3 regions of the Microbacterium sp. Root553 genome follow, and region 3 is predicted to be linked to each of the others. Evidence: predicted binding sites of a transcription regulator. Region 3 holds the regulator's gene; each other region holds the start of a gene.
What was found. The regulator LexA, encoded in region 3, represses DNA repair genes until DNA is damaged. The targets are predictions, from matches to a motif close to TCGAACANNTGTTCGA.

Region 1 (9,758 bases), on a different contig from region 3:
GTCGTACTACCCGCACCTCGAGGCCGTGCTCGATCTCGTCGAGCGGTACACCGAGCCCGGCCGCCTTCGCGATCGCCTGCTGCGGCACTGGTTCCGCGGCAAGGTCCTGAAGCGACTCACCGGCAGGCAGATGGTCCGCTACCCCGACGACTATCGCGAACGCCTGCTCGACGTGGTCGCTCCCCTCGCCGAGCGGCGATTCGGGCCGGGCGTCGACGGAGGCCTGTCGTTCCCGAACCGGATCCGCGCCGCTCTGCTGCGGGCCGACCGCCGGACGGATCTGCTGACTTACGCCCGCTTCGAGGACGACCTGGAGTGTCGCGCCGTCGTCACCTCGGCGCGGTGGTCTCGCGGGGGCGGACTCCACCTGACGCTCGCGGTGTCGATCACACACGAGGGACGGGATGCGCTGGTGTTCGAGCCGGGCACCGGGGTGCTGACGTCGCTGCCCGTGGCGGTGGACGGGCTGCCGGCCGCTCTGCTCGAGGCGAAGAAGGAGCTGCAGAACGATCGGGTCGGACTGGTGCTGCGCGATCCCGCGGCGGGTGTCGAACGACACATCTCGGGCACGCATCCGCGCAAGCTCGACGCCGTGAAGGTCGCACTCGACCCGCTCAAGGTGTTCGACCGGGACGACCGATCGACCGGTGCGCCGTTGTTCGTGGCGGTGCGTCGAGCCGGCTGGACCTTCGACGTGCCCCTGACTGCGGATGCCGCGACGCTCGCCGCGGCGGGACGCTCGCCGCTTCTCGCCGGTCGCGCCTGCACCCCTGTGGTCGGCCGTGACGGCGGCGTGGAGTTGCGCCGCCAATGGCCGGGCGGTCGCCTCAAGGATCTCGCCGGCCGCACGGCCCGTCGCCTGCGGAGCGGATCGCCGAAGAAGTAGCGCGCGCTGCGTGCGGATCGGGATCCGGTCGGGATCGGCGGGAGCTCAGGAGGCGAGCGTGAGCACCTCCGCGCCGGCATCCGTGATCGCGATCGTGTGCTCGGAGTGGGCGGTGCGGCAGCCCGTCGCGCTGCGCAGGGTCCATCCGTCGGCGTCGGTCACCAGCACATCGGTATCGGCCATGACCCACGGCTCGATCGCGAGCAGCAGGCCGGGGCGCAGTCGGTAGCCGCGACCGGCACGGCCGTCGTTGGCGATGTGCGGATCCTGATGCATGGTCGATCCGATGCCGTGGCCGCCGAACTCGAGGCTGATCGGATATCCGGCCGCGCTGAGCACCGCGCCGATCGCCTGCGAGAGATCGCCGATGCGGGCGCCGGGGCGGGCCACGGCTATGGCGGCGGCGAGCGCGCGTTCGGTCGCGTCGATCATCGCCAGGTCCGCGGATGCCGCCGTGGTTCCCACCACGAAGCTGATCGCGGCATCGGCCGAGATCCCGCGCAGGGTCACGGCGAGGTCGAGGGTGAGCAGATCTCCGTCGAGCAGGGCGTAGTCGTGCGGCATACCGTGCAGCACCGCGTCGTTCACGGCGGTGCAGAGGCAGTGTCCGAAGGGCCCGCGGCCGAACGAGGGGGCATAGTCGACGTAGCATGACGTCGCCCCGGCATCCTCGATCATGCGCTTCGTCCACCGGTCGAGCTCGAGCAGGTTCACCCCCACGCGCGCCCGCACCTTCAGTGTCTGCAGGATGCGGCCGACCAGTGCGCCGGCATCCCGCGCGCGGCCCAGCTGGTCACTGTCGAGGATCTCGATCATGGTGCTCTCCGATTCATGCGAATCCAATAACTATCCCGGTAATACTATCCCGGTATTAGAATCGGCACATGATGGTTCGGATGCCCCTCACTCCCGCCGAGGTCGAGCGCGGCGAGCGCCTGGGAGCCCTGCTGCGGCGCGCGCGCGGCGAGCGCTCGATGCTGAGCGTCGCCCTCGACGCCGGCGTGTCTCCCGAGACGCTGCGCAAGATCGAGTCGGGCCGCGTGGCCACCCCGGCGTTCTCGACGATCGCGGCGATCGCGGGTGTGCTGCACCTGTCGCTCGACGCGGTGTGGGCCGAGGTGGAGCCCGCCGCGCCTGCCACCGTGCATGCCCCCGGTCACGCGCAGATCGCGTCCTGAGATGGCGAATGCGCTGATCACCGGCGGCTCCCGCGGCATCGGCCGGGCGATCGCGCAGGCGTTCGCGCGCCGTGGCGACCGTGTCGCGGTGCACTACGGACGCGATCGCGCCTCCGCGGAAGAGACCCTGACGTCGCTCGAGGGCACGGGTCACGCCATCGTCGGTGGAGATCTCGGCACCCCGGCCGAGGCACAGCGGGTGGTGACGGAGGCGATCGCCGCACTCGGTTCGCTCGACATCCTCGTGAACAACGCGGCCGTGGCCCCGAGTGCCGCGAACACGCACCGCGCCGACGCCGTGCCGTACGCGCAGTGGCAGCAGGTCTGGTCGGAGATGGTGGCCGTGAACCTGCTGGGCGCCTCGAACGTCACGCTGCTCGTGGCCCAGCACCTGATCGAACGCGGGAGCGGCGGTTCGATCGTCAATGTCGGTTCGCGGGGCGCGTTCCGCGGCGAGGCCGACCACCCCGCATACGCCGCGACCAAGGCGGGGCTGCAGGCTTTCGGCCAGTCGATGGCGCTCACGCTCGCACCGCACGGCATCTCGGTGACCTCGGTCGCCCCGGGCATGGTCTCGACCGAGCGCCAGTCGGCCACGCTGACGGGCCCGGAGGGCGACGGCATCCGCAGTCAGAGTCCGTTCGGGCGCGTCGGCAGGCCCGAGGAGATCGCGGATGCGGTCGCCTACCTCACCTCGCCCACCGCGGTATGGGCCTCGGGCACCGTGCTCGACCTCAACGGGGCATCGTACTTCCGCTGAGCGCATCCGCACCACGCCGACACAGCAGGCCCGCACCGCTCTCCACAGCACGCCCGCACCGCTCTCCACAGCACGCGCCGACACCACACGGCAACGGCGCGCCCGCGCGTCGCTCATGCCGCCACATCGAATCGCGCGCGGCCCCCGAGCCGAGGTCTGCACTCCGGGTCGACGTATCCGGGCGGAATGAACCACACCGTGCCCGCGACCCCTTTTCCGTCGATTCGGATCTCCCACCCGTTGTCGTGAATCCGATGGTGGCACGTCTCGCAGAGCAATACTCCGTTCGACAGATCGGTCGGACCGTGATCCCTGCTCCACCATCGGAGGTGATGCGCTTTTGTCATCTGCGGAGGAAGCCCGCACATCGCGCACCCTCCATCTCTCTCGACCAGTGCGAGGCGTTGCGCCCGAGTGAAGAGCCGCTTCTCTCGTCCCCAGTCCAGGATCTCGCTGCCACCGCCGAGCACACAGGGGATCACGCCACCGCTCGCAGCCATCCTCCTCGCCGCGCCGACGCCGATCTTCTGGTCGAAACCGTCGATGGTGGCGCAGCCCGTGCCGGCCTGCAGATCGTCGAGGGCGATGCGCACGACCACCGTGGCCCCGGCGAGAGGCATACTCTCCCCCTCGCATCCGAGAACGTGCGCACAGAACAGTGCGAGTGCGTCGACCTGGAGCATCGGCACCGTGCGGCGGTCGGCATCGGGTGCATCCGCGTCGGGAGCATCCCTGCGCGCTGCGAAAGCCGCGGTGACGTACCCGCGGATCGCGGCGACGATCGGCGCGGCGGTCTCGACGTCGATCCGCGCATCAAGATGCAGCATCCCGTCTCGCTCGAACATGGTCAGTGACCGACGACGTCGCATCTCCTCACCCTTCGGCTCCAGTCCGTCGGGGTCCAGCCACGCCTCGGCGCGAGTGACGAGCCGGCGGACATCGTCGAGGGAGAGTCCTGCGGCCTTGTCGGCCAGGATCCGCTCAGCCTCCGCGATGCGGTCGATTCCTGCCGCGATCCGGCAGCGCTCCAGAAGTGCGACGATCAGCCCGGCGGCCTGTACTCCGAGCCGACCGGCCGCGAGCGCCTCGCCGAGGGCGGGGTATCGAGCCGGCAGCCGAGAGCCCCGCAGATCGGTGCGTGGGGCGGTCGCCTCGCCGACGGCGACGAGGCGCGTCGCTTCGACCCGGGACACTCCCGTCGTCGCCGCGATCATCGTCTCCGCGGAACGGAAACCCTGCTGCTTCGCGAGGCCGCCGGCGCCCAGCTCGCTGCGTGACTCCTGAGAGATGACTGCAGCGACGTCCGCATGGACGGCGTCGAGAAGCCGCCTCAGCTCACCCGTCGCGGAATGCACCGCGATCAGACGGTCGCGGGGCAGGCCCGCGGCATCGTCTGCGTCAGCCCACAATCCATCGAGGCGGGACATCGCCTCGTGGAGAGCGGACAACTTCGACATGCCTCGATTTTACCGCGCCAGATGCCTAGTTTCGAAGTTATGTTCTAGTGAATTCCGAGGTGCCAGCATGCGGGTTGCGCCCACGCACGCCGACATACCGCCAAGCAGCACGCACACGCCACACGCCACACGCCACACGCCACACGCCACACGCCACACGCCACACGCCYCACGCCGCACGCCGCACGCCGCACGCCGACGATGCCACTCCGAGTCAACTCAGAGCAACGCCGCTACGCGGCTACACCTGCCCACGCAGGGCCACACCGCCACACCGCTCACGCCTCACAGCTCACAGCTCACAGCCCACAGCCACAGCCACAGCCACAGCCACAGCCACAGCCCACAGCCCACAGCCACAGCCCACAGCCACAGCCACAGCCACAGCTCACAGCCCACAGCCCACAGCCCACAGCCCCCGCCTCACAGCCCACAGCCCACAGCCCCCGCCTCACAGCCACAACCCACAGCTCACAGCTCACAGCTCACAGCTCACAGCTCACAGCTCACAGCTCACAGCTCACAGCTCACAGCTCACAGCTCACAGCTCACAGCTCACAGCTCACAGCTCACAGCTCACAGCTCACAGCTCACAGCTCACACCCCCCATACCCATGCGCCACCCCCGGACCGGACCACCCCCGGCCGAGCTACCCCCGCAGCACCGATTCCAACAGTCCGGGGAACAGCGCATCCAGGTCGTCGCGCCGCAGCGTCAGCATCCGCCGCCGACCATGCGGCTCGTTACGGATGATGCCGGCCTCGCGCAGGACCTTCATGAAGTGCGACTTGGTCGACTTGGGGAGATTCGGATCGGTGGCGTGACAGGCGGCCATGTCGAGCGGTCCGTCGGCGAGCTGCCGGGTGATGGCCAGGCGCTCGGGGTCACTGAGGGCGAAGAGCACGTCGGTGAGCTGGATCTCGGAGCGGTCCGGATGCGGGAGGTCGCCTGGCATGGTTCGAGAATAGTTGAACAATCGAGCGATGGCGAGTACGCTCCGATAGTTCGATGATTCTCGAACTCAATGATGTCGAGCACCAGACCCGATCCCACCGCGCGGAGCGCCCATGACCACCACGTCACCGATCACCACGTCACCGATCACCACGTCACCGATCACCACGACGATGCACGCGCAGATCCGACGCCCTCGATTCGGCTTCGTCCTGGCGATCGTGACCCAGGTCGCGATGATGATGGGTGCGAGCGCGCCCTCGCCGTTCTATCCGGTGCTCGCGGCCGAGATCGGATTCGACGCGATCGTCATCAGCGCCGTCTTCGCCGTGTACGCGATCGCGCTGCTGCTGGCGCTGCTGTCGGCGGGCTCGCTGTCCGACCATGTCGGACGCCGGCCCGTCGCGATCGGCGGGCTGCTGCTGCTCGCCGCCAGCATGATCCTGTTCTGGCATGCCGATACGGTCGCCACACTCCTGCTGGCCCGCATCCTCCAGGGTGTCGCCAGCGGTGTGCTCATCGCCGCCCTCTCTGCCGCCGCCCTCGATCTCGCCCCGGGCGGACGCTCCCGGGTCGCCGCCCTCTGGAATGCCCTCAGCCCCGGCATCGGAATCGCGCTCGGCGCGCTTCTCGCCGGCGTAGCCCTCGACGTGACCGGGCAGCCGCTGCTCGACGTGTTCGCCCCGTTGACCGTGGTGTACCTCGTGCTCGCGGCGCTGTTCGTCCTCGCCCCCGAGACCGCACCGCTGCGGCCCGGAGCATGGGGATCGCTGAGCTTCCGACTGTCGGTGCCTGCCGGCATCCGCGCCGACTTCTGGCGCGGAGCCCCCGCGGTCATCGCGGGGTGGGCGACGGGCGGACTCTTCCTCTCTCTCGGCGCGAACATCGTGCGCACCGAGCTCGGCGGAGAGGCGCACGTGTGGCAGGGTCTCGCCGTCGCGATGCTCGCCGGAGTCGGCGCGATCACCGCGTTCGTGCTGCGCACCCGCACTCCGCGCACCTCGGTCGTCTTCGGCACGGCGGCTCTGGCGACCGGCACCGCTCTGTCGCTCGTGGCGTTGAGCGTCGCGTCCCTGCCGTTCTACCTCGCCGCCACCGCGATCACCGGCATGGGCTTCGGCACCGCGTTCTCGGGGGTCGTCGCATCGCTGGCTCCCCGCATCCCCGCGACCGATCGCGCCGACACGTTCGCCGTGATCTACGTGCTGGCGTACCTCGCCTTCGGCGTGCCCGCGGTCATCGCCGGGATGCTGGTCGGACTGTTCGGACTCGGCGTCGTGTGCGTCGGCTACGGGGTCGTCGTGATCGCACTCGCGGTCATCGCCCTGGTGCTGCGGCTGCGCCGTCGGGAGTAGTCCCCGCGCGGCTCCGGCACAGGCCACCTCACCACGGGCCACCTCACCGCAGGGCGAGCATCTCCTGCAGCCGCACCGCCTCGGCTGCCGGCATGGCGTACTCGTGCGCGGATGCCGGATACGCCCCCGACCGCACCTCGTCGGCGTACGCCCGAACTCCCGCGACCGAGACACCGCGGACGTCGGCGTAGCGCTTGACGAACTTGGCGGCCCCGCCGGCGTGGATGCCGAGCAGGTCGTGGAAGACGAGCACCTGGCCGTCGGCGCCGGGCCCCGCTCCGATGCCGATCAGGGGAACGTGCAGAAGGGGCGCGAGCGCCGCGGTGACCGCCGACGGGACCGCTTCGATCACGAGCAGTGAGACCCCGGCGTCCTGCAGGGCGAGCGCATCGTCGATGACGGCGAGCGCGGCGTCGGCGGTGCGCCCCTGCGCGCGGTACCCACCGAGCGACGTCGCGGTCTGCGGGGTGAGCCCGACATGCCCCACGACGGGGATGCCGGCGTTCACGAGCGCCCGCGCCCGGTCGACCGTCGTGCCTCCGCGTTCGATCTTGATCAGGTCGGCCCCGGCCTCCTTGAGGAAACGCTGCGCGGTCGCGAGGGCGAGCTCGTCGGATGCCTCGTACGACCCGAAGGGCAGATCGCCGACGAGCAGCGGCGCCTCGAGCCCGCGACGCACGGCCTTGGTGAGCATCAGCATCTCGTCGACGGTGACGGGCACGGTGCTGTCGTAGCCGAGCACGGTCATGGCCGCAGAGTCGCCGACGAGCACCAGGTCGACCCCCGCCTCCTCGACGATCTGCGCGCTCGGGAAGTCGTAGGCCGTGACCATGACGAGCGGATCACCGGTATCTCTCTTCGTCCGCAGATCGTTCAGGGTCAGACGGGTGCGCGGGGCGGGGTGCGCGCTCATGGTGCGGTGCCTTTCAGCAGGTGGTTGTCGATGAGACGGGCGGCCCCGACGCGGGCGGCGACGAGCAGCAGCGCATCGCGGTCAGCTCGGGCGACGGGCTGCAGTGTCTCTGCATCCCGCAGTTCCAGGTATTCGACATCGATGCCCGCCTCAGCGAGCACGGCTGTCGCAGCGGGGAGGATGCCGTCGCGCTCCCCCGCCCGATGCGCGGCGTCGGCGGCGGCGAGCGCCCGGTTGAGGGCGGATGCCCGGACGCGGGCATCTGCATCGAGGTACACGTTGCGCGAACTCATCGCGAGTCCATCCGCTTCGCGGACGATCGGACGAGCGTCGATGCGCACGTCGAGATCGAGGTCGCGCACGAGCCGGCGCACGACGAGCACCTGCTGTGCATCCTTCTGCCCGAAGTAGGCGACATCGGGCCGCACGATGCCGAACAGCTTGGCGACGACCGTGGCGACGCCGTCGAAGTGGTGGGGTCCGCGGCTCGCACCGTCGAGGACCTCGGTGATGCCCGCGACATGGATGTTCGTCGCGAAGCCGTCGGGATAGATCTCGCTCGGAGTGGGCGCGAAGAGGATGTCGACGCCCTCCGCCTCGGCGAGGGCGGCGTCGCGGGTCTCGTCGCGCGGGTAGGTGCTGAGGTCCTCGTTCGCGGCGAACTGGGTGGGGTTGACGAACAGCGAGACGACGACGAGGCCGTTCTGCTCTCGAGCCGCGCGCATCAGCGAGAGGTGGCCCTCGTGGAAAGCGCCCATCGTCGGGACGAGTCCGACAGTCTCGCCCGCTGCCGTGGCTTCGCGAACCGCGGCGCGCACCTCGGCGACCGTGCGGAGGGTTCTCATACGTGTGCCTCGTTCTCTGCCGCGGGTCCGGGCGCTGCCACCGCGGATCCGGGCGCTGCCACGGCGGATCCGGGCACAGCCACCACCGATCGGGGCGCGGTGCGAGCGATCGCACGCGTCGATGCGGCGAGCGCATCGAAGAGCGGGGCGAGGTGAGCGGATGCCGCGCGCTGCCGCGCCACCGTCTCTTCGTCGCCGCGCGCGATGGGACCGGTCAGCGCGGCGGCGGCCCCGGAGACGGCCCAGTTGTCGACGGTCTGCCGCACGAGCGGGGCGAGGTGGGCACGGTCGACCCCGGCGGTCGCGGCGAGCTCCTCCGCCGCGTCGAGCACGGTGAGCACGAAGTTCGAGGCGAACGACGCGGCAGCGTGATAGCTCGCGCGGTGCGCATCGTCGACGCGGAAGGGGACCAGGCCGAGGGTCGTCGCAAGCCGCGCGGCACGCGCCCGATCGTCGGCGGTGCGGCCGTCGATCGCGGCCCCCACTCCACGGAACACCGTGGGCGATTCCGCGCCGGTCAAAGTCTGCAGCGGGTGGATGCTGAGGTCGACGTCATCCAGTCCGGTCGCGCCCGACACATGGGCGATGAGCGCCGCACTCGCCCGGGCGGACTCCGCCGCTGCGGGGATCGCGGCGTCCGGCACGCAGAGGATCGCGAGATCGACCGGCGGGATGGGCTCTCCTCGACGCAGTGGCCCGACGATCTCCACACCCGCCGCGTGGAGGGCCCGAGCGAGGACACCACCGAGCCGCCCGGCGCCGACGATGGCGATGGTCGTTTCAGAGGGGAGAGCAGGGGTGCTGTGCATGTCGATTCCTCGGCCGAGACGATCGGCGCGAATGGGATGAGTATCCGCCCGATATGGGGTCGCGGCAAAATCTGAGAGCAGAGTGCATATATTCCATCTCGGTTTGCTGCTCGTAATGCGAGCTTGCACACAGACTCACGGTGCATATCGATCTTCCGGAAGTCTCGGGATGAGCGCGTGACGTGCCACCTCCCGCATCGCAGACGTGATCGTTCCATACGCATCGGTCGCGGAGAGAAGGGCGAGGCGCTCGACGGTGCGCGCCGCCCCGCCGTCGTCGTCGCTCACTCCCCGAAGTCCTGCCCACGGCGAAGCTCGACCATCGAGGTCCACTCGCACGTCCGACTCGTCGAAGGCTCGGGACCCCTCGACGACGAGACCCGGAAGGTCGTCGACGTGCGTCGCCGTCCCATCCGCGATCGCGAGCAGCACGAGCGCTTCCTCCGCCCGCGACCGCGTCGACCGGAGATCGAGCAACCCGCCCTCGCCGGCCACGATCATCGAGGCGAGTGTCCGAAGCGTGTGCGGAGAGGCGACACGCAGCGTGCGGGCGAGAGCGGTCGCGACCACCCGCCCCTTGAAGCGACGGATGAGCTTCGC
Region 2 (9,758 bases), on a different contig from region 3:
GGGCAGCCGAGTGGGCACGGGTTCGCCGCGTCGCATGGCGCAGGTGCACCGCCGGGCCCCGCATGCCGAGGTGGTCGACATCCGCGGCAACGTCGACTCGCGTCTGCAGCGGGTCGCGTCGGGGGAGCTCGAGGCCGTGATCCTCGCCGCCGCGGGCCTCTCGCGTCTGGGCTCCGATTCGCCGCTGCGGCGTGAGGAGCTCGGCCTCGCCGAGTGGCCGACCGCGCCCGGGCAGGGCTCGCTCGCGGTGGAGACCCGCACCGATGCTCCGGCCGACCTTCTGGCCGCGCTCGCCGAGCTGGACGATCACGACACCCGTGTGGCCGTGACCGCGGAGCGCGCCGTGCTCGAGGGACTGGACGCCGGATGCCAGGCTCCGATGGCCGCTCATGCGGTCGTCGAGGGAGGGGATATCCGCGTGCGGGCGGTCGTCTACGCCTCCGACGGGGGCCGTCGGATCGGGCTCGACGTCACCGAACCCCTGAACGGGGAGTATATTCGTCGGAACGGCAGCGGCAACGGAGCGGATGCTGCCGATGGTGCACCCCCGATGCACGCGGCACGCGAGATCGGGTTGTCTGTCGCCCATCGGCTGCTCGATCAAGGGGCGGCCGACCTCGTCTCCCGAGAGCATCCTTCATCATGACCAATACGAAGCAGGACCGACCGTTGGACGGCTGGCGCATCCTCGTTCCCCGTGGGGGCCCGTGGGGCGACAGCGTCGCCGCGAGCCTGCGCGCGCAGGGTGCTGTGCCCGTCGTCGCGCCGCTGATCAACTTCGCGCCGACGACCGACCAGGCGGCGCTGGACGTCGCCCTCGAGCAGCTCGCCGCCGGATCGTACGACTGGCTGACGGTCACGAGTGCGACGACCGTCGACGTCATGTTCGCGCACCGGGCGGTGGTGCCGCGCAGCACGCGGATCGCCGCTGTCGGCGAGACCACCGCGGCGGCGCTGCAGGCGGTCGGGTACGAGGTCGCGCTGGTTCCCGAGCAGGACAACTCGGCCGAGGGGATGGCGGAGCAGCTGATCGCTCTCGAGACGCAGCCGCGCCGCATCCTCGCCCTGCGCAGCGAGATCGCGAAACCCGTACTCAGTGTGCTGCTGCAGGAGGCGGGCCACGATGTCGACAGCGTGGTGGCGTACCGCACGGTCGGCGTTCCGGTGACCGATCGCATCAAGCGTGACGTCGAGAACGGCCGCATCAACGCGATCCTGATCACGAGCGGATCGGTCGCGGCACAGGTGCGCGAGCAGTTCCCCGAGATCCCCGACGACACGCTGCTGGCGGCCATCGGACCGCGCACGGCGAAGGATGCCGACAAGGCCGGCCTCCCGATCACGGTCGTCGCCGACACGCAGACCGTCGATGCGCTGATCGATGCCGTGTCGAGCTTCACCCTCCCGCACGCGGCGGATGAGCTCGCACCGTGAGTTTCCCTGACGTCCGGCTGCGCCGGTTGCGCCAGTCGCCCGCTGTACGCGGTCTCGTGCGGGAGACCTCGCTCGAACCCCGGCAGCTGGTGCTGCCGCTCTTCGTCCGCGAGGGTCTGACCGCGGCGGCACCGATCGGATCGATGCCGGGAGTGGCGCAGCACTCGCTCGACTCCCTGCGGGTCGCGGCGACCGAGGCCGCCGAGGCGGGTGTCGGCGGCGTGATGCTCTTCGGCGTCCCGGCGGTGCGCGATGCACGGGGCTCCGGCGCGGACGACCCCCAGGGCATTCTGAATGTGGCGACCGAGGTGCTGGCCGCCGAGGTCGGCGACGCCCTCGTCGTGCAGACCGATCTCTGCCTCGACGAGTTCACCGACCACGGGCACTGCGGTGTCCTCGCGGCCGACGGCTCGGTCGACAACGACGCCACGCTCGAGCGCTACGCCTCGATGGCGCTCTCCCAGGCGCGCGCCGGATCCCAGCTGCTGGGGCTCTCGGGAATGATGGACGGCCAGGTCGCTGTCATCCGCGAGGCGCTCGATTCCGAAGGATTCACCGACACTCTGCTGCTCGCGTACGCCGCGAAGTACGCGAGCGCCTTCTACGGACCGTTCCGCGAGGCTGTGGACTCCCAGCTCACCGGGGATCGCCGCACCTACCAGCTCGACCCGGGCAACCGCCGCGAAGGCGTGCGGGAAGCCGTGGTCGACGAGCAGGAGGGTGCGGACATCGTCATGGTGAAGCCGGCGATGGCCTTCCTCGACGTGCTGCGCGAGGTGCGTGACACCGTCCACATTCCGGTATGGGCGTACCAGGTGTCCGGCGAGTACGCGATGATCGAGGCGGCATCCGCGAACGGCTGGATCGACCGCCGTGCGTCGATCCTGGAGTCGCTGCTCTCGATCCGTCGGGCCGGCGCCGATGTCGTGCTGACCTACTGGGCCACCGACGCCGCCCGTTGGCTGCGAGCCTGACCTACTGGGCCACCGACGCCGCCCGCTGGCTGCGCGGCTGTCCTGCTGGGCCACCGGGACCGCCCGTTGGCTGCGCGGCTGTCCTGCTGGGCGACCGAGGCCGCCCGCTGGCTGCGCGGCTGTCCTGAGTCGGCCTGGCCGTGCCCGGGTACTTCACCAAGCCCAGGTCTCCGGGTCTGAGTCCTGTCTTCGGGTCTGAGTCCTGTCTTCGGGTCTGGGTCCTGTGCCCAGGTCTTCGGGCTAGCCTGGAGGAGATGCCGGGAGACCTCCGCGCATCGCTGAGGAGTGTGCTGTGACCGACCGCAATGACGACCTGTTCTCCGCTGCCCGTGCGGTGATCCCCGGTGGCGTGAACTCGCCGGTGCGCGCGTACGGTTCGGTCGGTGGAACGCCGCGCTTCCTCGCGTCGGCGTCGGGTGCGACGGTCACCGATGCCGCGGGCACCGACTACGTCGACCTGGTCGCGTCGTGGGGTCCTGCATTGCTCGGGCACGCGCAGCCCGAGGTCGTCGCCGCGGTGCAGGAGGCGGCGACCCGCGGTCTGTCCTTCGGCGCTCCGACCGAGGGCGAGGTCGAACTCGCGTCCGTGATCGCCGAGCGCGTGCGTGTCGGCGAGGCCCGGCCCGTCGAGCGCGTGCGTCTGGTGTCGACCGGCACGGAGGCCACGATGACGGCGATCCGTCTCGCTCGTGGTGCGACGGGACGCGACCTGCTGGTGAAGTTCGCCGGCCACTATCACGGACATTCCGACGGCCTGCTCGCCGCGGCAGGTTCGGGTGTCGCCACGCTCGCCCTGCCCGGTTCGGCGGGTGTCCCCGCACCGATCGCGGCACAGACGCTCGTGATCGACTACAACGACCCTGGGGCGCTGGAGGAGGTGTTCGCCGAGCATGGCGATCGCATCGCCGCGGTGATCGTCGAGGCGGCTGCGGCCAACATGGGCGTCGTGCCCCCCGCGCCCGGCTTCAACCGGCTGCTGGCCGACACCGCCCACGCGCACGGCGCGCTGCTGATCCTCGACGAGGTGCTCACCGGCTTCCGCGTGCATCCGGCGGGATTCTGGGGCCTGCAGGCGGAGGCGGGAGAGCAGTATCTGCCCGACATCATCACCTTCGGCAAGGTCGTCGGCGGGGGGATGCCTCTTGCTGCTCTCGGTGGACGCGCAGAGGTCATGGACATGCTGGCGCCGCTCGGCCCGGTGTACCAGGCGGGCACGCTCTCGGGTAACCCGCTCTCGGTCGCCGCGGGTCTCGCCACGCTGAGGCTCGCGACCCCGGAGGTCTACGCCACGGTCGATGCCGCGGCCGCCCGGGTCTCGGCGGCGCTCGATGCCGCGCTCACGGATGCCGGCGTGACCCACGCCGTCGCGCACGCCGGCAGCCTGTTCAGCGGGTCGTTCCGCGCGTCGTCGCCCCGCACGTACGCCGACGCACTGGCGCAGGAGTCGTTCCGCTACGCGCCGTTCTTCCACGCGATGCGTGAGCAGGGCGTCGCCCTGCCGCCGAGCGTGTTCGAAGCATGGTTCCTCACCGCCGCGCACGGCGAAGAGGAGCTGCAGAGGATCGAGGCGGCGCTGCCGATCGCCGCTCGTGCCGCGGCCGCCGCCACGGACCCGGCAGCGACTGCCCCCGCCGCGACGGCGTGAGCACGCGGCTGTCTTCGCTCTGACCGTCGCGCGAAAGTCTCGGGTCGTCGCGCATCCGTCTCGGGTCGTCGCGCATCCGTCGCGGGTCGTCACGCGAACGTGTTCGGCGTCTCGGTCTCGGGTTGTCACGCGACCGTGCCACGTCGTCATGCGAACGTCTCGGGTCGTCACGCGACCGTCCCTGGTCGTCATGCAAACCTCCCGGGTCGTCATACGAACATGACCCGGCGCGGCGGACTATCACGGTAGGTGCGTCCGAGCGGACTCCGCCAGTCGATGGTTCCGTCAGGGAGCTGGCGGGCGGTCCATCGATGGTCGTCGCCGACGTCGGGATGCTTGAGCGCATGGTGGGTCGCGCACAGGTGACCCAGGTTGTGGATCTCGGTCTTGCCGCCTTTCGCATGATCGAACGTGTGGTCGAGCTGGCATCGATGCACCGGCATCCTGCATCCCGGGAATCGGCAGTGCTGATCTCTGGCCCGCAGGAATCGTCGCATCGATTCGGTCGGGGTGTAGGCATCCGTCTCCACGACGAGCCCTGACGGATCGAGGAACAGACGCGACCACCCGCCGTTGCGTCCCGCGAGGTCGCGGGCGACGCCGGGGTGCAGTGGTCCGTGTCCGTCGAGGTGGGCAGGACGGTCATCGATCCCGGCGAGCGTCGTCGCCGCGACGGTCACCTGGATCCGAGCCTGGATGTTGTCGAGACCCGAGCCGTTCGCCGCGCTCGGGTCGGAGGTCAGGAGCAGGTCGATGAGGAGGTCGGTGCGCACCTGATCGATGGAGCGTGAGTCCGTCATCTCGACCTGGATCCCGTCGCCGTTCCGCCCCGCGATCACCACCCGCGCCAGCCGGGTGAGACGGTCGTGGATCGCCGTGGCGAGGTGTTCGGGGAGGACGACGCTCAGGACGGAGAGGCCGTCGTCGGCGGACCGCAGCGTGACGGTGCGCTCCGATGTCGCTCGTGCGTGACGCTCCACCGTCGTCGAGCCGGCGAGGGCGGCGGCGAGCTCGCGCATGTGCGCGCGGGTGCGGGCCGGCGTCTCGTGCTCTGCGACGATGACCGCCGCGCTGTCGTAGAACGGCAGCGCATCGGAGTCGGCCCGTCCGTTGTTCACGGCCTCTCGGACCACTCCCGCCGCCCGCACGATCTCGCGGACGTGTGCGGACGAGATCGCTCCGGCTCGGAACGCCTCCTGCACGCGGGGGTGGCGGCCGTCGGCGAGGAATCCCGCGTCTGTGAGCGCGTATTCGACGCTGCCCTGGCTCATCTGCCCGGCGGCCGCGTACTCCGCGACCATGGATCGATGGATCGCGTCGCGGTGGTACGGGTGCTCGTCGGACTCGGCCGTGCAGAGCCGCATCCGCTCGGCGAGGATGTCAGACGCCTCTGCCTCCAGTCGGGCGATCTGACGTCGCTTCTCGACCCAGGAATCGAGCAGCGCACCGCGCTGTTCGAGGCTGAGGTCTGTGGTCGAGGTCATACTCCGATTCTAGTACGTTTGTTCGAATGTCGAGCAGAACATCGGAATGGGAGAAAGACGTGGACACGTGGGAACCGACAAGGGATCGTTGCCTTCCTGTGAGCAAGACACAGACATCTGGGCGGGTGCCGCTGGCAGACTGGACGCATGGTGACGTTGCTGCTTGATCAGACGCGACTCGAGGTCGTGCTCTCGCCGATCGAGCGGGCTGCGAGCTTTCACCGCGACAATCTCCGCATCGAGCGAGAGACCATCGCGAAGGTGCAGCTGATCGACGACGCGTGGACGTGGCTTCGGGGAGTTCCCAATCCGGGGACGCACATTCCGGGCATCCTCGCCGCCGGAACGTGGAAGGCCGCCGGCAGTACCGACTTCGTGCTGATCCGCAGGCGGCGACCGAGCGTCGTCGTCGACCTCCTCGGCGACGACCAGTACCGGCGACTGATCCTCACCACGAGCCACGGTCTCGCACTGACGCAGGCGCTCAGGCTCGACGTGACGGATGAGCCCGCGGATGTCGAGGAGATCGTCGCCACCTCCCCGGTCCCCGTGTCGAAGGGAAGCCGGCGTCCGGTGATCCGCCCGCGTCCGGCGTGAGGCCGGGGAGCGCCGAGACTCCCTCATGAACGAGGAACGCCCTCCACCGCCGTGCGGCGTGGAGGGCGTTCACGTCAGGTCTCAGTAACGATGAGGCTCGGAGTCGTTCTGCTCCGAGTCGTCGGCAGCACCCTCGTCGGCAGCACCCTCGGGCGCAGCACCCTCGGGAGCAGTCTCGTCGATGCTCTCGACGACGCTGTTCTCACTCGACGCGTTCTCGAGCGGGTACTCCCTCGGCTCGTCCTCGTAATACGCCCGAGCCGCCTGGGCGAGCATGGAGCTGACGGCTGCGGACCGCGGGTCGTCGTCCTCCGCCTCGTCGTCTGCAGTACTCGCCGGCGTCGTGCCGAACAGGATCTCGTCGAAAGACGGTGCGGTGGCGGACTCGGCAGGTGCCTCGAATCCGGTTGACGCCGCATCCTCGGCGGACTCGGCAGGTGCGTCGGTCTCGGCTGACACCGGTTCCTCCTCCGCGGCTGCCGACTCCTCGGCAGGCGCCTCGGACTCGACAGGCTCCGACTCCTCGGCAGACGCTTCGCCCGGGACGTCGTTCTGGTCGTCCGCAGCCTCGACAGCAGGTTCAGTCTCAGCCTCGACGACCGCCTCAGCCGCGACGAGAGCCTCAGGCGTCTCGACGACGGCAGGCGCCTCGATCGCCGCAGGTGCTGCGTCGGCGCGCGGCTCGAACCGGCCGCCGCGCACGAGATCGATGAAGACGTCTTCGAGGGTGGGGCCGCGCTGCACGAGCGTGCTGAGCGCGATCCCGGCCGATGCCGCGATCGCACCGACCGTTCCGGCGTCGCTGCCGCGCACCGTGAGTCCGGAGCGGAGCACCTCGACCTCGAGCCCGGCGGCCGAGAGCGCGGTGGTGAGCGCGGCGCGATCGGCGGCGTCGACGACCACGGATCCGGACGACGGATCGGCGAGCGTCTCGATGCCGCTCGAGAGCATCAGCTGGCCCTTCGAGAGCACAAGCACGTTGTCGGCGACCTGCTCGACCTCGCTCAGGACGTGCGAGGAGACGAGCACCGTGCGACCTTCGTCGGCGAGCCGGCGCATCAGGAGACGGATCCAGCGGATGCCCTCGGGGTCGAGGCCGTTCGCCGGCTCGTCGAAGACGAGAGCGCCCGGGTCGCCGAGCAGGGCGTGCGCGACGCTCAGGCGCTGGCGCATGCCGAGTGAGAAGCTGCCGATGCGGCCCTCAGCCTCGTGCTCGAGACCGACCAGCGCGAGCACCTCGTCGACGCGGGAGAGCGGGATGCCGTTCGCCTTGGCCGCGATGGTGAGCTGGCGTTCGGCCGAGCGGCGGGGACGGTAGGCCGTCTCCTCGAGGACCGATCCGATGGTGCGCAGTGGATGACGCAGGTCGGGGAACGCGACACCGCCGATCGTCGCGGTTCCGCTGGTGGCGCGCACCTGACCGAGGAGGATGCGCAGCGTCGTCGTCTTTCCGGCTCCGTTCGGGCCGAGGAAAGCGGTCACGACGCCGGGCTCGACTCGCGCGGAGAAGTCGGACACCGCCGTCACGTCATTGAAGCGCTTGGTCACGTGCGTGAACTCCAGCACCTGTCCGTCGGGCATCTGCGACCTCTCGTTGCAGTGGGCAGTTCCGTCTATCCTGCCGGAAAAGCCGCCGGATCGCGTATTTACCCCACGAACGGCCGCCGTGGCAAGGCCGAATGTACGGGGTAGCCTGGCACCCGTGACCGATTCCCTCGACGTCCCCCGGGTCCTCGTCCGCACCGACGGCGCCCTCGGCAGGCTCACCCTGAACAGGCCCGAAGCCATCAACGCGCTCGATTTCGGGATGGTCCGGCTGCTGGCCGAGGCCCTCGAGGCGTGGCGGGACGACACCGACGTGCAGATCGTCGTCATCGACGGGGCGGGCGAGCGGGGGATGTGCGCCGGCGGCGACGTGCGGGGCCTGCATGCGCAGATCGTGGCGGGTCATGCGGACGAGGCGGCGGAGTTCTTCCGCGCGGAGTACGCGCTCAACGCGATGATCGCCGAGTACCCGAAGCCGATCGTGTCGATCGCCGACGGCATCACGATGGGCGGCGGGGTCGGGCTCTCCGGGCACGCCTCGATCCGCATCGTCACCGAGCGCTCGAAGATCGCTATGCCGGAGACTCGCATCGGGTTCACCCCGGATGTCGGCGGGACGTGGCTGCTCGGGAGGGCGCCCGGACGATTCGGGGAGTACTTCGGTCTCACCGGCGGCACCATGGACGGCGCCGATGCGGTGCTGCTCGGGTTCGCCGACCATTTCGTGCCCTCCGACCGGCTCGACGCCCTGCGCGAGGCGCTCGCCTACCGTGCGGACCCGACCGGGCCCGCCGAGATCGTGCTGCTCTTCGACGAGACCCCCGAGCCGTCCGCTCTTCCCGAGTCCCGCGGATGGATCGACGAGGCGTTCTCCGCCGACACGGTCGCGGGCATCCTCGAGCGCCTGCACGCGCACGATGCTCCCGAGGCCGCCGCGGCTGCCGAGGTGCTCGAATCCCTGGCGCCGACCGGGCTGGCGGTGACCCTCGACGCCGTCCGCGAGGCGCGCGAGCTCCCGGGGCTGCGCGCAGCGCTCGAGGGCGAATACCGGCGTGTGATGTGGTTCGTCACGCGGCACCCCGACCTCGTCGAGGGGATCCGCGCGCAGCTGATCGACAAGGATCGGAACCCGCGGTGGGATCCGGCATCCGTCGCCGACCTGCCCGCGGATGCCGGTGCCGGTGCCCGCGAGTTCGTGCCGGAGCCGCGGCTGTTCTGACGACGGCGGGGCCGCCGAGCGGGTGGCGTCGGTTCGCTGTGAGCGAAGGTCCACCGGCAGGGGGATACGAATGTCGGCGGTTCGTGGCACTCTAGCTTGTGCGCGATCGTCGGCCCGCGTCCGCCCGCCGAGAGATCAGCGACGCCATCCTTCCTAGAAAGTCCGCCTGTGCTGGGAAAAATCCTCGTCCGATATCTGTCCCGCTATAAGTGGTTGCTCGTGGCCGTGCTGGTCTTCCAGTTCGCCAGCGCGATCGCGACTCTCTACCTGCCCCGTCTGAACGAAGACATCATCAACAAGGGCGTCGCGCAGTCCGACACCGACTACATCTGGCGCACCGGGCTGTTCATGCTCGCCGTGTCGCTCGGGCAGATCACCGCGTCGGTCATCGCCACGTACTTCGCCGCGCGCGCGTCGATGAGCGCCGGTCGCGACATCCGCGCCGACGTCTTCGGAAAGGTGAGCGGATTCTCCGAGCGCGAGGTGTCGCAGTTCGGTGCGGGCTCGCTCATCACCCGCAACACCAACGACGTGCAGCAGGTGCAGATGCTCGCGATGATGGGTGCGACGATGCTCGTCACCGCGCCCCTCCTCGCGATCGGCGGCATCATCTTCGCGGTGCAGACGAACATCGGCCTCAGCTGGCTGATCGCGGTCTCCGTTCCGCTGCTGCTGATCGTGGCGGGTCTCGTCGTCAGCCGGATGGTGCCCCTCTTCCGCAGCTACCAGGGCCGGCTCGACACCGTGAACCGCGTCATGCGCGAGCAGCTGACCGGAGTCCGCGTGGTGCGCGCCTTCGTGCGCGAACGCATCGAAGAGGAGCGCTTCCGCGGCGCGAACACGGACATCATGGTCGTCGG
Region 3 (9,758 bases):
ACCCGATCCGTCCCTGCATCCGTGCATCGGTCCTGCATCCTGACCGGGCTGCGGGCAGCATCAGACCGCGGGACCGATCAGACCGCGGGACCGATCAGATCGAGCGGCGCAGCTTGACGGTGAGGGAGTCGGCGAGGACGGCGATGCGGTCATCGCCCGCCCAGCGCTGCGCGAGGCGCGACAGCACGGCATCGAGGACCTCGCGCTCGAGGCCGTCGACGAGCTCGAGTACCACGACGAGCTCGGGCCCACGCAGGCGGGCGTCGGGATCACCGGGCGCGACCGCGACGTCGATCACGGCCAGCTCGTGCGCGACGCTCTCCTGCAGCGCCCCGAACACCTCGGGCGACAGGAAGCTCGGCTCCCAGGCGTGTCCCTGCGCGACAGCCCAGACCGCGGGGCGACGGAGGATGAACTCGGTGTCCGACGTCGGGTCGAGCACGATGAGGTCGGTGTCCTCGGCCGATGCCGCAAGCGCCGCACGCACGGCCTCGACCGGGATCGGCCGCGCCGTGGCATCCCACGTGCGCATCGCCTCGACGGACGAGAACACCGGCTGCACGCGACGTCCGTCGGGTGCAGCGACCGTCACGATCGACAGCTCCTGCGTCTTGTCGACGGCGAGACCGCTGGGCGCGACGCCCTCGTCACCCTTCTCTGCGATCAGGGGGATCAGGATCCTCGCGTTGCGGAAGGCGTCGACGACCTCGACCTGACTGCCCTCACCGGCGCGGAACCGCAGCAGTGCCGCCAGCAGGGCGGGGTCGGCAGACCCGTCGTCGGCGGCATGCGGGTTCGACTCGAAGCTGCGCCCCTCCCAGGGGACACCCGCGGAATCACCGTGACCGGCCGCGTGATCGTGGTCGCCGTGGCCGCTCGGCCCATCAGTCGTCGCCGGCGACATCCAGCGCCTCGGCCAGCGTGAACGCTCCCGCGTACAGGGCCTTTCCGACGATGGCGCCCTCGACGCCGAGCGGGACGAGTTCGCGAAGAGCGGCGATGTCGTCGAGGTTCGAGATGCCACCCGAGGCGACCACGGGCTTGGGGGTGCGTGCCGTGACCTCGCGCAGCAGCTCGAGGTTCGGTCCCTTCAGAGTGCCGTCCTTCGTGACGTCGGTGACGACGTAGCGGCTGCAGCCCGCGTCTTCGAGGCGCTCGAGGACCTCCCAGAGGTCGCCGCCCTCCTTCGTCCAGCCGCGCGCCGCGAGAGTGGTGCCGCGGACGTCCAGGCCGACGGCGATCGCCTCGCCGTAGCGGCTGATCACATCGGCGGCCCACTCGGGGTTCTCCAGTGCCGCGGTGCCGAGGTTGATGCGCGTCGCACCGCTCTCCAGCGCCGCCTCGAGCGTGGCGTCATCGCGGATGCCACCCGAGAGCTCGACGTTGACGTTCTTGAACTGCTTGATGACCTTGCGCAGGATCGGAGCGTTGGTGCCGCGCCCGAAGGCCGCATCGAGGTCGACGAGGTGGATCCACTTGGCGCCCTGCGCGACCCACTCGCCTGCGGCGTCCAACGGGTCGCCGTAGCTGGTCTCGGTGCCTGCCTCGCCCTGGGTGAGACGGACGGCCTTGCCTCCGGCGACATCGACCGCGGGGAGCAGGGTGAGCGATGGGGACTGCGCGAAGTCGTTCATGACGTCCTCAGGTGAGATGGGAGGGCCGATTCGTCGGCACGAGAATCGACACTATCCCGCGCATCCTCCCGCTCCAAAACGATGACGGCAGAGAACGGAGGCGGCACGCGGTAGCCTCGATCACGCCCCTGTTCGGTCGGTGAGGAGATGTTCCATGGTGCGCGATGCGGATGCGCGTGGAGTCGGCCCCCTGCGGCGCGGCAACCCCGAGACGCCCGATACCGGTGCGGCCCCTGCGGCCGACGAGCCGCAGGAGATCGTCGCCCCCTCCGCGGTGCCACCGCTCCCCGACGACATCGAGCAGACACGCCCCCTGCGCACAGCCGCATCCGACCGTCCTCCCGTGCCGGGGACGCGAGCAGCGGCGGCCGCAGCCGCCGCCTGGTCGCGCGCGCAGGCTCCGGCGTCCGGGTCCGCCGATCGGCCGACCCCGGCGATCGCCCTCCCCCCGGTGCCGACTCCGCCCGCGCCGCGGCCGTCGGCGCCTCCCACGCCGGCTGTGGCGACGACTCCGCCCACTCCCCCGGTGCCGTCCACACCTCCGGCCTCACCCCCGCTCGCCTCCCCGGCTCCGACACAGGCACAGGCCGCAACCTCCGCACCGACTCCGGCTCCGGCTCCGGCTCCGGCTCCGGCTCCGGCTCCGGCTCCGGAGGCATCCGTATCTCCGGCGGCATCCGCGTCTCCGTCCTCCGCCGACGCCTCGGCTCCCTCCCCGTCCCCGACTCTGGCGCCGGCACCGACTCCGGCACCGGCACCGGCACCGGCACAGGCGCAGCGAGAGGCACCGACACCGGCACAGGCGCAGCGAGAGGCACCGACACCGGCACACGCCCCCGCGAGGATCCCGTTCCGGGACGACATCGTCGCGCCGCCCGCACCCCCGGCTCCCCGCGCCGCGCCCGCCGATTCCGCGGCCGCACCGCACGCGTCCTCCTCCTCCAGACGCCAGCAGCGCGAGCAGGGTGTCGAGCGCCGTTCCTTCCTGCAGGACGAGCGACGCGAGGAACCCGCCCGTCGGGGTGCGCGGGGCCTCCTGAACCGCGTCGGCTTCTCCCTCGGTCCCGACTCCCGCGAACGCGCGGTGCGTGACGACGAGCACGCCGTCAGTCGGCATTGGCCTGGTCCTCGCACCGTCGCGATCGTCAACGGCAAGGGCGGTGCGGGCAAGACGCCCGCCACGGTCCTGCTCTCGGCGGTCTTCGCCCAGTACGGCGGTGCGGGAGTGCTCGCCTGGGACAACAACCAGACCCGCGGCACGCTCGGCTGGCGCACCGAGACCGGCGCGCACGACAGGACCCTGCTCGAACTGCTGCCGCAGACGCAGCGGCTGCTCGGCGCACAGGGGCAGTCCGCCGACCTGGCGCACTTCGTGCACCACCAGCCGCAGGAGAAGTACGACGTGCTCCGGTCGAAGCCGATCCGCCTCGCGCACGAGAATCGGTTGAGCCCCACCGACGTCGATGCCATCCATGCGGTCGCCGCGAAGTTCTACCGCCTGATCATCATCGACTCCGGCAACGACGAATCCGACCCGATGTGGTTGCGGATGATCGATCTCGCCGACCAGATCGTCGTCGCCACCACCACTCGGGACGACCATGCCGAGGCCGGCGCGCTCCTGCTCGAAGCCCTGGAGGACCGCGACGAACGCTCGGCCCGGCTCGCGCGCGAGTCCGTCGTCGTCGTCAGCCAAGCGGACCCGAAAGCATCCGCTGCGGACGTCTCCGAGGTCGTCGCCGGCTACCGTTCGCTCGCGCGAGAGGTCGTCGACATCCCGTTCGACCGCGAGATGGTCGACGGGCATCTGCGGCTCCGTGCGCTGGCTGCACCCACTCAGCGCGCCTGGCTCTCCGCCGCGGCCGCGGTCGCGCGAGGCTTCTGAGTCACGCGCGACACGCGAGACCTTCGCCTGCTCTGCGACACTCGCGACAGGCGGATGCCGAGCGCGGGACGACTCAGCCGCGCAGGCTTCCGACCCAGTTGCGGAGCAGCTGGATCCCCGCCTCGCCGGACTTCTCCGGGTGGAACTGCGTCGCGGAGAGCGGACCGTTCTCCACCGCCGCGAGGAACGGATCGCCGTACGTCGACCAGGTGAGAACCGGCTGCGGGAACGGCGGGATCACGTCGAGCTCCCAGGACTGAGCGGCGTAGGAGTGCACGAAGTAGAAGCGCTCCTGCTCGATGCCCCGGAACAGCACCGAGTCGGCGCCGGGCTCGACCGTGTTCCATCCCATGTGCGGCAGCACCGGCGCGTTGAGCTCCGTGACCGCTCCCGGCCATTCGCCGAGCCCCTCCGCATCGTGTCCACGCTCGACGCCGTGAGCGAAGAGCACCTGCATCCCGACGCAGATGCCGAGCACGGGGCGTCCGCCGGCCAGACGCCGATCGATGATCTCATCGCCGCCGTGGGCGTGGAGCGCCTCACGGACGGCCTGGAACGCCCCCACGCCGGGGACGAGCAGACCGTCGGCCTCGGTCGCCTCCTTGCGGTCGCGCGTGAGGACGGCATCGGCGCCCGCGGCGACGAGAGCCTTCACCGCAGAATGGACGTTGCCTGATTCGTAGTCGAAGACGGCGACCCTGGGCGCGCCGCTCACAGCGCACCCTTCGTCGACGGCACCCCGTCGACCAGGGGGTCGAGGGCCTTGGCCTGGCGGAAGGCCCGAGCGAACGCCTTGTACTCGGCCTCGGCGATGTGATGCGGGTCGCGGCCGCCGAGGACTCGCACGTGCACGGTCAGTCCGGCGTTGAACGCGATCGCCTCGAACGTGTGCCGCACGAGCGACCCGGTGAAGTGGCCCCCGATGAGGTGGTGCTCGAACCCGACAGGCTCGCCGGTGTGCACGAGGTACGGACGCCCGGAGATGTCGACCACGGCCTGGGCGAGAGCCTCATCGAGCGGAACGAGGGCATCTCCGTATCGGGAGATCCCCGACTTGTCGCCGAGAGCTTCGCGGATGGCCTGTCCGAGCACGATCGAGATGTCTTCGACCGTGTGGTGGGCGTCGATCTGGGTGTCACCGGAGGCGCGGACCGTGAGGTCGGTGAGCGAGTGCTTCGCGAACGCCGTCAGCATGTGGTCGAAGAACGGCACCGAGGTGTCGATGCGGCTGGATCCGGTGCCGTCGAGGTTCAGCTCGAGCTCGACGGTGGACTCCGACGTGCTGCGCACGCGCGTCGCGGTGCGGGGTGTCGGGGCAGGGGTGCTCATGAGTCCGATCCTATCGAGGCGAGGGCATCGAGGAATGCCGTGGTCTCGGCCTCTGTTCCCGCGGTGACACGCAGGTGTCCGGGGATGCCGACATCGCGCACGAGCACGCCGCGGTCGTACAGCTGCTGCCACACCCTGTGCGGATCCGCGACGCCGCCGAACAGGACGAAGTTCGACCAGGACTCATGGGGCGTGTAGCCGAGCGCTTCGAGCGTCGCCGAGATGCGGTCACGCTGCTCGACGATCTCGGCGACCATGCCGAGCATCACTTCGGAGTTGCGCAAGGCCGCGACGGCAGCAGCCTGCGTCAGGGCGCTCAGGTGATACGGAAGGCGCACGAGCCGCAGCGCATCGATGAACGCGGGGTCGGCGGCGAGATATCCGACGCGGGCACCCGCGAACGCGAAGGCCTTGCTCATGGTGCGCGAGACCGCCAGACGAGGGCGCCCCTCGAGCAGGGTCAGCGCGGAGGGAGCCTCTCGTGGGGCGAATTCCTGGTACGCCTCGTCGACCACCACGACGCCTCGGGACGCCTCATACACCGCCTCGATCACATCGAGCCCGAGCGGGGTGCCGGTCGGGTTGTTCGGCGAGCACAGCAGGATCACATCCGGGTCGGCGTCGGCCACCTGGGCTGTCGCCTCCTCGGGGGTGATCGTGTAGTCGGGCTGGCGGGTCCCCGCGATCCAGCGGGCGCCGGTCCCCTGCGCGATCAGCGGGTACATCGAGTAGGTCGGTGCGAAGCTGAACGCCGTGCGGCCGGGCCCCCCGAAGGCCTGCAGGATGTGCTGCAGCACTTCGTTCGATCCGTTTCCGGCCCAGATCTGCTCAGCCTGCAGGCCGTGACCGAGATAGTCCGCGAAGCCGTCGCGCAGTGTGGTGAACTCGCGATCCGGGTATCGGTTGACGTCACGGAGCGCGACCGCGATGTCGTCGAGGATGTCGCTCGCCACGAGGTCGGGAACCGGATGCGTGTTCTCGTTCACGTTCAGCGCCACCGGCAGCGGAGCCTGCGGGGCACCGTAGGGCGTGAGCCCTCGGAGATCGTCACGGAGCGGGAGGTCGTCGAGTGATGCAGTCACCCTTCCCATGGTAGGCCGCGCACGACCGCTTCACTCCGAGGTGACGGTGAATGAGCGACCGAGGGGCCGCTGCGATTCACTCCGAGTACTGTGCGGGGATCGCCAGCTCCTGGCCGATCTGCAGCGCCCCGCCGCGGAGGGCGTTCAGGCGCGTGATGTCGCCGATGACCTCGCGCGGGTCGGCACCGGGTGCCACCGACTCGGCGATCGACCAGAGGGTGTCTCCCGGCATCACGGTGACCGAGGCGAAGGACGCGGTGGCGACCTGCTCGCCCGAGGCCATCGCGCTGCCGCCGCTCAATGCGGCGAATCCGATGCCCACCGCGAGTGGCACTGCGGCCAGCGCGAGCACGACCCGGCGGCCACGCGCCGTCAGCCGGAGCTTCGTCGCCGAACGGGGCGAGACGATGGCTGCGTTGCTGAAGGTGATGGTGCTCATGTCGTACTCCTCTGCATCTACCGCGTGAGCGGTGAAGTTGGCGTAGCGTTCGCATCCGCGTCTCGGCCGGGAGCCGTGAATGCGAAGCTACGTTCCGAAGTTATCTTCGAATTCGAACATCTGTCAAGCGTTCTTCGAAAAACCGGGCCGTGAATACCTCGACACGCTCGAACAGATCTTCCAGATCCAGGTGATTCTCGGATACGGTTTCGATACGAACACCCCACCACGGGCCTCCGACATTCGAACTGAGACGCCGGATCGCACACCTGAGGAGCACCATGAGCGACATCGCCGCCCCCGAGTCCGACGCCCCCCGCACGCGTCGCCGGAAGAGCCTGAGCCCGAAGCAGATGGCGATCCTCGAGGTCATCCAGACATCGATCAGCCGTTACGGCTACCCGCCGAGCATGCGGGAGATCGGTGACGCCGTCGGGCTGAAGTCGCTCTCGAGCGTCACGCACCAGCTCGGCCAGCTCGAGCTCAGCGGCTACCTCCGCCGCGACCCCGGCAAGACACGCGCCATGGAGGTCCTCATCGACCTCCCGGGTTCGAGTGCCGAGAATCCGGATGACGTCGCCACACCCGTCGGCGACGCCGCACTCGTGCCGCTCGTGGGGCGGATCGCCGCGGGCGTCCCCATCACCGCCGACCAGCAGGTCGAGGAGATCTTCCCCCTGCCCCGTCAGCTCGTGGGCAAGGGCGATCTGTTCATGCTCAAGGTCTCGGGCGAATCGATGATCGACGCCGCCATCTGCGACGGGGACTGGGTGGTCATCCGATCGCAGAACAGCGCCGAGAACGGCGAGATCGTCGCCGCCATGCTCGACGGCGAGGCCACCGTCAAGGTGCTGCGCCGCCGCGACGGCCACACGTGGCTGCTGCCCCGCAACTCCGCCTTCGAGCCGATCCTCGGCGACGAGTCGGTCGTGCTCGGCAAGGTCGTCGCCGTGCTCCGCGCCGTGTGACGACGGCCTCCCCGCACGCGCCGTAGGCTCGTCCCATGTCGTCGCCGTTCGGTACCTGGCCATCACCCTTCTCCCCGTCGGCCGTCGCGGCGTCCTCGCCACGATTCGACGGCGCCGTGTTCGTCGGCGACGAGATCTGGTGGGGCGAGAGCGTCCCCGCCCAGGGTGGTCGACGCACCGTGCGCAGCACCACAGGCGCAGAGATCCTGCCGGCACCGTGGAGCGCCCGATCCCGCGTGCACGAATACGGCGGCGGCGCCTGGACCGCCGACTCCTCGGGCACGCTGTACTTCGTCGACGCCGACACGCAGCGCGTGCACCGGATGAGTCCGGGCGACGCCCCTGCGCCACTCACCCCGGAGGGCCCCGCCCACGGCGGCCTTCGTGTGCAGCAGGGGCGGCTGTTCGCGGTGCGCGAGGACCTGTCATCCGAACCTCACCGCCGGGCGATCATCGAGATCCCGACCGACGGGTCTGCTGCGGAGGACGCATCGAGACTCTCGATCGTCACGGAGGGGCCCTCGTTCCACGCGCATCCCGCACTCTCCCCCGACGGCACGCGCCTCGCATGGGTCGAATGGTCCGGTCAGCGGATGCCGTGGCAGCAGGCGTCGCTCGTCGTGTCCGACGGAACACGACGCACGACGCTTCCGACCCTGGCCGCGCTGCAGCCGGAGTGGGATGGTGACGACGCCCTCGTGTACGCGGACGACCCCAGCGGTCGCTGGGCCCTGCACCGTCAGCGCCTGCACCACCTCGACCCCGAGGGCGCTCCTGTCCCCGTCGGCGATGCGGGGGACGACGCCGACACGGGCTACGGCCTCTGGGTGCTGGGCAACCGCTGGTATCAGCCGTTGGACGACGGACGCATCGTGCTCGTGCGCACGGACGGACGCGATGAAGTGGTCGTTGTCGAACACGACGGACGGATGCGGCGCCTGGACATCCCTGCGGACGGCCATGTCAGCGTCGACGACGTCAGCGGCTCGCGTGTGCTGCTCACCGGCGACAGCTCCCGTGCCGCATCCGGTGTCTGGTGCGTCGATGTGGACAGCGGCGTCGTGACGACCGTCGCGGGCGGCCGGCCTGTCGATCGCGCCTGGATGCCGCCGGCATCTCCGATCGCGGTCGACGGCGCGCATGGCGCCGTGCACGCCTTCGCCTATCCGCCCTCCCACCCCGACGTCTCGACTTCCGCGGGCGAGCTGCCTCCCTATCTCGTCCTCGTGCACGGCGGACCCACCGCGCACGTGACGGGTGCTGCGTCCGCGGCCATCGCGTTCTACACGAGCCGCGGGATCGGCGTGCTCGACGTGAACTACGGCGGATCGAGCGGCTACGGGCGCGCCTACCGCGAGCGTCTCGACGGCGGATGGGGCGTCGTCGACGTCGACGACGTGATCGCCGCGGCGCGAGGACTGGCTGATGCGGGTCTCGCCGATCCCGCGCGCATCGCGATCCGCGGGAGCTCCGCCGGAGGGTGGACGGTGCTCTCGGCGCTCGTGCGCGGGGGAACCTTCGCCGCAGGCATCAGCCGCTACGGGGTGACCGATCTGCGGATGCTCAGCGCGCACTCGCACGACTTCGAGGCCCCGTACATCGAGGGGCTCGTCGGACCGCTGCCCGAGGCGGAGGACCTCTACATCGAGAGGTCTCCCCTGACCCACGCCGATCGCATCGACGTGCCGGTGCTCCTCATGCAGGGGGCAGACGACCGCGTCGTCCCACCCGCCCAGTCCGAGGCCATCCGCGACGCACTGGCGGAGCGCGGCGTCGACCACGAGTACGTGCTGTACCCGGGCGAGGGGCACGGATTCCGCTCTTCCGAGACGATCGTCGACGCCCTCGAGCGCGAACTGCGCTTCCTCGGGCGCGTGTTCGGGTTCAGTCCCGCGGACTGATCATTCCCCGACGCGGTTGCGCAGCCGCATGGCCCGGTCGGCCTCGCGGGTGTCCTGGCGTTCGCGCAGGGTCTGACGCTTGTCGTACTCGCGCTTGCCCTTCGCGAGAGCGATCTCGACCTTGGCGCGTCCGTCCGAGAAGTAGAGCTTGAGCGGGATCAACGTGTAGCCGCCGGCCGAGACGGCATGGGCGAGCTTCGCGATCTCCTCGCGGTGCAGCAGCAGCTTGCGCACGCGCTTCGACGCGTGGTTCGTCCAGTGCCCCTGCGAGTACTCCGGAATGTGCACGGAGTCGAGGAAGACCTCGTTGCCCTTCACGAAGGCGTAGCCGTCGCTCAGGTTCGCGCGTCCCTGACGCAGCGACTTGACCTCGGTGCCGGTGAGCACCATCCCCGCCTCGTACGACTTCTCGATCGTGTAGTCGTGACGTGCGCGACGATTGGTCGCGATGACCTTCTCCCCGCGTTCCCTGGGCATGATTCTCTCCTGATCCGTGCCGTGCAGTGGTTCTCGAGCCCCG

Region 1: the regulator LexA is predicted to act here: its motif matches at 4,313-4,328, upstream of ASD43_RS03995 (HNH endonuclease signature motif containing protein).
Region 2: the regulator LexA is predicted to act here: its motif matches at 5,548-5,563, upstream of ASD43_RS06690 (HNH endonuclease signature motif containing protein).

Annotation. Positions count from the first base shown of each region.
Region 1 covers NZ_LMFY01000001.1:888,262-898,019, forward strand. The annotation lists gene ASD43_RS03975 (glycosyltransferase family 2 protein) at 1-886, shown strand, start outside; gene map (type I methionyl aminopeptidase) at 932-1,702, opposite strand; gene ASD43_RS03985 (helix-turn-helix domain-containing protein) at 1,774-2,064, shown strand; gene ASD43_RS03990 (SDR family NAD(P)-dependent oxidoreductase) at 2,066-2,824, shown strand; gene ASD43_RS03995 (HNH endonuclease signature motif containing protein) at 2,938-4,281, opposite strand; gene ASD43_RS04000 (ArsR/SmtB family transcription factor) at 4,932-5,237, opposite strand; gene ASD43_RS04005 (MFS transporter) at 5,350-6,591, shown strand; gene panB (3-methyl-2-oxobutanoate hydroxymethyltransferase) at 6,635-7,504, opposite strand; gene panC (pantoate--beta-alanine ligase) at 7,501-8,349, opposite strand; gene ASD43_RS04020 (Rossmann-like and DUF2520 domain-containing protein) at 8,346-9,158, opposite strand; gene ASD43_RS04025 (hypothetical protein) at 9,294-9,758, opposite strand, start outside.
Region 2 covers NZ_LMFY01000001.1:1,433,178-1,442,935, forward strand. The annotation lists gene hemC (hydroxymethylbilane synthase) at 1-646, shown strand, start outside; gene ASD43_RS06675 (uroporphyrinogen-III synthase) at 643-1,434, shown strand; gene hemB (porphobilinogen synthase) at 1,431-2,408, shown strand; gene ASD43_RS06685 (glutamate-1-semialdehyde 2,1-aminomutase) at 2,701-4,053, shown strand; gene ASD43_RS06690 (HNH endonuclease signature motif containing protein) at 4,263-5,537, opposite strand; gene ASD43_RS06695 (hypothetical protein) at 5,685-6,134, shown strand; gene ASD43_RS16975 (ATP-binding cassette domain-containing protein) at 6,216-7,715, opposite strand; gene ASD43_RS06705 (enoyl-CoA hydratase/isomerase family protein) at 7,837-8,898, shown strand; gene ASD43_RS06710 (ABC transporter ATP-binding protein) at 9,067-9,758, shown strand, end outside.
Region 3 covers NZ_LMFY01000003.1:198,887-208,644, reverse strand. The annotation lists gene ASD43_RS16670 (SseB family protein) at 95-904, opposite strand; gene priA (bifunctional 1-(5-phosphoribosyl)-5-((5-phosphoribosylamino)methylideneamino)imidazole-4-carboxamide isomerase/phosphoribosylanthranilate isomerase PriA) at 885-1,634, opposite strand; gene ASD43_RS17445 (MinD/ParA family ATP-binding protein) at 1,789-3,519, shown strand; gene hisH (imidazole glycerol phosphate synthase subunit HisH) at 3,593-4,234, opposite strand; gene hisB (imidazoleglycerol-phosphate dehydratase HisB) at 4,231-4,848, opposite strand; gene ASD43_RS16645 (histidinol-phosphate transaminase) at 4,845-5,939, opposite strand; gene ASD43_RS16640 (LysM peptidoglycan-binding domain-containing protein) at 6,007-6,369, opposite strand; gene lexA (transcriptional repressor LexA) at 6,651-7,337, shown strand; gene ASD43_RS16630 (S9 family peptidase) at 7,373-9,238, shown strand; gene smpB (SsrA-binding protein SmpB) at 9,239-9,715, opposite strand.